Anaeromyxobacter diazotrophicus: one gene and its partner. The protein of the gene in region 2 binds, or shares a complex with, the protein of the main gene of each other region. Links are inferred from orthologs where the notes say so. Each region holds a gene or a part of one and is shown on either strand. Other genes may lie near its edges.

The links.
Region 1: the proteins of rpsG (region 2) and tig are in contact, whole or in part, in a crystal structure (PDB 3GTY), measured with the Thermotoga maritima proteins. The link is inferred for Anaeromyxobacter diazotrophicus from one-to-one orthologs. Residues at the interface, in WP_004081843.1 of Thermotoga maritima: Lys34, Lys52, Lys55, Glu59, Arg62, Gln63, Glu66, Asn67, Lys69, Val71, Arg95, Ala109, Lys110, Lys111, Gly112, Arg113, Pro114, Glu117, Glu121, Ile124, Ala125, Tyr127, Asn128, Asn129, Thr130, Gly131, Lys135, Asp139, Arg142, Met143; in WP_004081061.1 of Thermotoga maritima: Glu122, Val124, Val129, Leu130, Tyr133, Glu188, Gly259, Ile262, Tyr263, Glu266, Ser270, Glu273, Gln274, Glu277, Arg308, Gln311, Ile312, Ser315, Tyr316, Glu325, Arg329, Arg336, Leu363, Phe366, Trp367, Arg373, Leu377, Arg381, Leu384, Glu387.

Annotation. Positions count from the first base shown.
Region 1 is NZ_BJTG01000002.1:39,165-42,316, reverse strand. Bases 309-3,152 are described here. They hold tig (trigger factor), read right to left. Parts: upstream 2,454-3,152; coding sequence 1,164-2,453; downstream 309-1,163. Other genes in these bases: HWY08_RS03215 (hypothetical protein), read left to right, coding at 2,675-3,091; clpP (ATP-dependent Clp endopeptidase proteolytic subunit ClpP), read right to left, coding at 506-1,126; clpX (ATP-dependent Clp protease ATP-binding subunit ClpX), read right to left, coding at 309-451. Also shown: more of clpX, read right to left, coding at 1-308. UniProt on the Bacillus subtilis protein: Involved in protein export. Acts as a chaperone by maintaining the newly synthesized protein in an open conformation. Functions as a peptidyl-prolyl cis-trans isomerase.
Region 2 is NZ_BJTG01000007.1:193,656-196,816, reverse strand. Bases 152-3,004 are described here. They hold rpsG (30S ribosomal protein S7), read right to left. Parts: upstream 1,887-3,004; coding sequence 1,416-1,886; downstream 152-1,415. Other genes in these bases: mutY (A/G-specific adenine glycosylase), read right to left, coding at 2,470-3,004; rpsL (30S ribosomal protein S12), read right to left, coding at 1,908-2,279; fusA (elongation factor G), read right to left, coding at 152-1,280. Also shown: more of fusA, read right to left, coding at 1-151; more of mutY, read right to left, coding at 3,005-3,161.

The DNA of each region.
Region 1 (3,152 bases), on a different replicon or contig from region 2:
CCTCGCCGACGTAGCCCGCCTCGGTGAGGCAGGTGGCGTCCGCGATCGTGAACGGGACGTTCAGGATCTTGGCCAGCGTCTGGGCGAGCAGCGTCTTGCCGGAGCCGGTCGGGCCGAGCAGCAGGATGTTCGACTTCTGCAGCTCGACGTCGTCGACGCTGATGCGCGTCTCGATGCGCTTGTAGTGGTTGTGGACGGCGACGGCGAGCGTCTTCTTCGCCCGCTCCTGGCCGATCACGTACTCGTCGAGGATCGCCTTGATCTCGGACGGGCGCGGGATGCGGACCTTCTGGTCCCGCTTCTCCTCGCCCGCGATCTCCTCGGCGATGATGTCGTTGCACAGCCCGATGCACTCGTCGCAGATGTAGACGGTCGGGCCGGCGATGAGCTTCTTCACCTCTTTCTGCGATTTCCCGCAGAAGCTGCAGCAGAGGGTCTCGCGCTTCTCCAAAGGCGCCTCCTGGCGTGGCCCGGGGGGCCACCGGCGGCCCCGATCCTCATTCTACTAAGGCTTCTTCGGCTCTGCTTGCCCGGCGCGGTGCCGGTGGACGATCACGTCGTCGAGCAGGCCGTACTCCTTCGCCTCACCTGGGCCCATGAAGTAGTCGCGCTCGGTGTCCTTCTCGATGCGCTCGATCGGCTGCCCGGTGTGGCGGGCCAGGATCTCGTTCAGCCGCTGCTTGAGCCGCAGCGCCTCGCGGGCGTGGATCTCGATGTCCGTGCCCTGCCCCTGGAAGCCGCCCGAGAGCTGGTGGATCATGATGCGCGCGTTCGGCACCGCGAACCGCTTGCCGTGCGCGCCGCCGGCGAGCAGGAAGGCGCCCATGGAGGCCGCCTGCCCGAGGCAGATGGTGGACACCTGGGGCTTCACGTACTGCATGGTGTCGTAGATCGCGAGGCCGGCGGTCACCGACCCCCCCGGGCTGTTGATGTAGAGCGAGATGTCCTTGTCCGGGTCCTCCGACTCGAGGAACAGGAGCTGGGCGATGATGACGTTCGCCACGTCGTCGTCGACGGGCGTGCCCAGGAAGACGATCCGGTCCTTCAGCAGGCGCGAGTAGATGTCGTAGCTGCGCTCACCCCGGTGCGTCTGCTCCACCACGTACGGCATGGGGATGTAAGGCATGGGTTTCTCCCTCGCCGTTTCGCGGCGGTTCCTGCGACTACTTGAAGTTAGCGGAGGAGGTCAGGAAGGCAAGCGCCTTGTCCTCCCGGACGCGGCTCTGGAGGGCCCGGCGGCCCTCGCCGCCCCGCAGCTCCTGCTGGACGCGCGCGAGCGGCAGGTTGAGCTCGGTCGCGGTGCGCGCGATCTCGGCCTGCACGTCGTCGTCGGTGACCTCGATCTTCTCGCGGTCGGCGATCGCCTCGAGCAGCAGCGCGCCCTTCACCTGGAGCAGCGCCTGCTCGCGCAGGTCGGCCCGGATGCGCGGCACGTCGAGGCCCATCTGCCGGAAGTCGAGCCCCTGGCGCGCGAAGCGGTCGGCGGCGCCCTGGATCATCGCGTCGATGGCGCGTTCCACCAGCGCCGGCGGCACCTCGAAGTCGTTCTTCGCCAGCGCCGCCTTCACCAGCGCGTCCTTGAGCTCCGACTCCGAGCGCCGCTTCTCGCGCTTCTCGAGGTCCTCGCGGACGCGCGCGCGCAGCTTCTCGAGCGTGTCGGCGCCCTCCACACCCGCGTCCTTCGCCAGCTCGTCGTCCAGGGCGGGGAGCTGCCGGACCTTGAGGCCCTTGAGGGTGACGACGAAGTGCGCCGTCTTCCCGCGCAGCTGCGCGACGCGGTAGTCCGCCGGGAACGCCTGGTCGAGCTCCGTCGTCTCGCCGAGCTTCTTCCCGGCCAGCTGGGGCAGGAAGCCCTCCAGGAACTCGCCGGGGTCGACGCGCGCGGTGACGCCCTCGGCGCGGTTGCCCTCGAAGGGCTGGCCGTCGATGGTCCCCTCGAAGTCGATGGTCGCGTAGTCGGCCGCCTGCGCCTCCGCGCGCCCCTCCACCGGGACGAGCTGCGCCAGGCTCTCCTGCAGCTTGCCGAGCTCCTCCGCCACCATCGCGTCGGTCACCTCGACCGGCCGGCGCGAGACCTCGAGCTGCTGGTAGTCCTTCGGCTCGAGCTTGGGCTTCACCTCGACCCGGGCCGTGAACCGGAACGGCTGCGCCTGCTGCAGACCCTCCTCGGCCACGTCGACGCGCGGGGGGGCGACCGCCTCGAGGGCGTGCTCGCGGACCGCGTCGGAGAAGGTCGCCGAGACGAGCTTCTCCACCACGTCGCGCTCCACCTCGTCCTTGAAGTTCCGCTCCAGCACCTTGCGCGGCACCTTCCCCGCGCGGAAGCCGCGCAGCTTCACGCGCCGGCCCAGGGAGGCGTAGGCGCGATCGAGCTCCGCCGCGACGCGCTCCGGGTCCACCTCGACGGTGACCTTCTTCTCCACGGGGGAGAGGGCTTCGACCTCGATCTTCATGGCTTCTTTCTCGCGACTGGGGTGGAAAAGGCGGGTCGGTAGGTACGTGCACTGCCGCGTCGGGTCAAGGGAAATGGGCGGGGAGGGACTCGAACCCTCACGCCTCGCGGCACCGGATCCTAAGTCCGGCGCGTCTGCCGTTCCGCCACCCGCCCCGAGCACCGTGTACCACGCCGAGGCTCCCCTGAACCGCGGCGCGAAACCGTAGTAAACATTCCGTCGTGGACGCTCAGCACCAACACCCCCCGGAGGCGGCCTGCCCCCCGACCTGCCCCGGCTGGTCCGAGGGCGCACTCCAGCTCTTCGCGCTGCAGCGCCGGTACGCCGACATGCTGGCCGCCTGCCAGGCGGCCGAGGCGGTGGAGTCGATCATCGTGAACCCCGCCACCCCCGGCGTGGAGCTCCCGGAGTACCTGGGCGAGGAGCAGCTCGTGCGCCTCAACCTGGTGGTCGGCCGCGACACGCCGGAGCTGCTCATGGACGACTGGGGCCTGCGCTGCTCGCTCACGTTCCGCGGCCGCCGCCTCGACTGCGCGGTCCCCTGGGACGCGATCCTGGCGGGCGTGCTGCGGGCGCCCCCGCGCCGCCGGCCCCGCTTCCAGGTCATCGCCGGCGGCAAGAAGGACGACGGCGACTAGCCTCGCCGCGCGCGAGCCCTGCCCGGAAGCCCGGAAACGAAACGGGGACCCGTCGCCGGGT
Region 2 (3,161 bases):
TGCAGGGCGAGGCCCATCTTGTCGGAGTCGCCCTTGGTCTTCGGCTCGACGGCGACCGAGATGACCGGCTCCGGGAACACCATCTGCTCCAGGATGACCGGCTCGTCCTCGGTGCAGAGCGTGTCGCCGGTGGTGGAGGAGCGCAGGCCGACCGCGGCCGCGATGTCGCCGGCGAGGACTTCCTTGATCTCCTCGCGCTTGTTGGCGTGCATCTGGAGGAGGCGACCGACGCGCTCCTTCTTGTCCTTGGTCGCGTTGTAGACGTACGACCCGGCCTCGAGCTTGCCGGAGTAGACGCGGATGAAGGTGAGGTTGCCGACGAACGGGTCGTTCATGAGCTTGAACGCCAGCGCGGCGAACGGCTCGGAGTCGGAGGTGCCGCGGACGACCTGGACGCCCTTCGGGTTCACGCCCTTGATCGGCGGGACGTCGAGCGGGCTCGGCAGGTAGTCGACGACGGCGTCCAGGATCTGCTGCACGCCCTTGTTCTTGAAGGCGGTGCCGCACAGCACCGGGAAGAACTTGAGCCCGATGGTACCCTTGCGCAGGGCGCGCTTGACCTCGTCGTTCGTGAGCGAGTGGCCGTCGAGGTACTTCGCCATGAGCTCGTCGTCCACCTCGGCGACGGACTCCTCGAGGGCGGCGCGGTACTCCTTCGCCTGCTCGACCAGCTCGGCGGGGATCTCGATCTCCTGGTACTTCGCCCCCATCGTCTCGTCGTCGAAGGTGATGCCCTTCATCTTGACGAGGTCGACCATGCCGCGGAACTTGTCCTCGGCGCCGATCGGGAGGTGGAGCGGCACCGGCTTCGCGCCGAGCTTCTCCTTGATGGTGCCGACCGACATGAAGAAGTCGGCGCCGACGCGGTCCATCTTGTTGATGAAGCAGATGCGGGGGACCTCGTACTTGTCCGCCTGCCGCCACACCGTCTCGGACTGGGGCTCGACGCCGTTCACCGCGTCGAACACGGCGCAGGCGCCGTCGAGGACGCGGAGCGAGCGCTCCACCTCGATGGTGAAGTCGACGTGGCCGGGGGTGTCGATGATGTTGAGGCGGTGCTCGCGCCAGAAGGCGGTGGTCGCGGCGGAGGTGATGGTGATGCCGCGCTCGCGCTCCTGCTCCATCCAGTCCATGACGGCCGTGCCTTCATGGACCTCGCCGATCTTGTGGGTGACGCCCGTGTAGAAGAGGATCCGCTCGGTCGTGGTCGTCTTGCCGGCATCGATGTGCGCCATGATGCCGAAGTTGCGGTAACGCTCGAGCGGAGTGGTGCGGGCCATGTGTCTCTCGGTCTCTTCCCTTGCGACGTTGAATGCGGACCTTCGTCGCCTCGCGGCGTTGACGACCTCTTCCGAGCTGTCAAAGAGCAGCGTACCGACCGCGGCGAGCCGAGCCCGCCGCACCGCTCTTCACGTCTACCAGCGGTAATGCGCGAAGGCCTTGTTCGCCTCCGCCATCTTGTGCGTGTCCTCGCGCTTCTTCACGGCGTTGCCGCGGTTGGAGGCGGCGTCCATGATCTCGCCGGCGAGCTTGTCCACCATCGTCTTCTCGCCGCGCGCCTTCGAATAGTCGATGAGCCAGCGCATGGCAAGCGCCGTGCGGCGATCCTGGCGGACCTCGACCGGCACCTGGTAGGTGGCGCCGCCGACCCGGCGGCTCTTCACCTCGACCACCGGCTTCACGTTGTCGAGCGCCTTCTTGAAGATCTTGAGCGGGTCGTCCTTGAGCTTCTGCTCCACCTGGTCGAAGGCGCCGTAGATGATCCGCTCACCCACGGACTTGTTGCCCTTCCGCATCAGGTTGTTGACGAACTTCGCCACCAGCCGGTCCTGGAACTTGGGATCGGGGAGGATCTTCCGCTTCTCGACTTCGCGACGACGAGGCATCGAGGCTGGTCCTTGGAAAAATTAGCTGGGGCGCTTGGCGCCGTACTTGGAGCGGCTCTGCTTGCGGCCCTGCACGCCGACGGCGTCGAGGGTCCCGCGGATGATGTGGTAGCGCACGCCCGGGAGGTCCTTCACGCGGCCCCCGCGGATGAGGACCACCGAGTGCTCCTGCAGGTTGTGCCCGACCCCGGGGATGTAGCTCGTCACCTCGAAGCCGTTGGTGAGGCGGACGCGGGCGACCTTGCGGAGCGCCGAGTTCGGCTTCTTCGGCGTCGTCGTGTAGACGCGCGTGCACACGCCGCGCTTCTGCGGCGACTCGCGAAGCGCGGGCGCCTTCTTCTTCACCTGGAGCTGCTCGCGGCCCTGGCGCACCAGCTGGCTGATCGTCGGCATGCTTGAAAGAGCTTCCTTCAATGAAAACGCCCCGCTCGCTGCAGTGGGGCGCCCGTGAACATCGACAGACCCATCCGTCGAAGGGGCGCGAATTATACGGTTCCACCGCCTGCTGTCAAGCAGGGATTCGCGCGCTTCTTCCGGCGGCGCGCAAGGTACTCGCACCGCGGCCCGGCGCCAAGCGCGATCTTCATTCTTCCTCACGAATTCTGCGGCGCGCGGCGGGACGGCCGCTCGCCGGCAGCGCCTCCACCAGGGCCCGGGTCGCCGCGGAGAGCGCGAGCGCCGGCAGCTCCTCGGGCGCGGCCAGCCGGAGCTGCCCCCCCGGAGGCGGCAGCCGCGCGACGCTGCCGCGAAAGGCCGTGAGCGCCAGGCGCCGGTGCGTCAGCACCCGCTCCACGCGCGCCAGCTCTTTCCCCACCCTCACCCGCAACCCCCGCAGCGCCAGGGCTTCCGCGAGAGCGGCGGGCGCGGTCGCCCCAGGTGCGACCTCCGCCCCGGGCAGCTCCCAAAGCCCCCCGAAGAGGCCGCCCGGCGGCCGGCGCTCGAGCAGCAGCCGGCCGCCCTGCACGACGACCGCGCACGCCACCTCGAGCCGGCGCGGCGCCCGGCGCGCCCGCGCCGGCGGCAGCTCGCGCTCCCGGCCGCGGGCGCGCGCCGCGCAGCAGGGGGCGACCGGGCAGCGCGCGCAGCGCGGCGCCGCCTTCCCGCAGACGGTCGCGCCGAGGTCCATGAGCGCCTGGTTGAGCTCGCCCGGCCGCGGCCCGCGCACGAGCTCCGCCGCGAGCGCCCACAGCCGCGCCCGCGTGGCCGGAGCCTCCGGCGCGCCCTCGACGCAGCCGAGGCGCGCCAGCACCCGCGCCACGTTCCCGTCCACGCAGG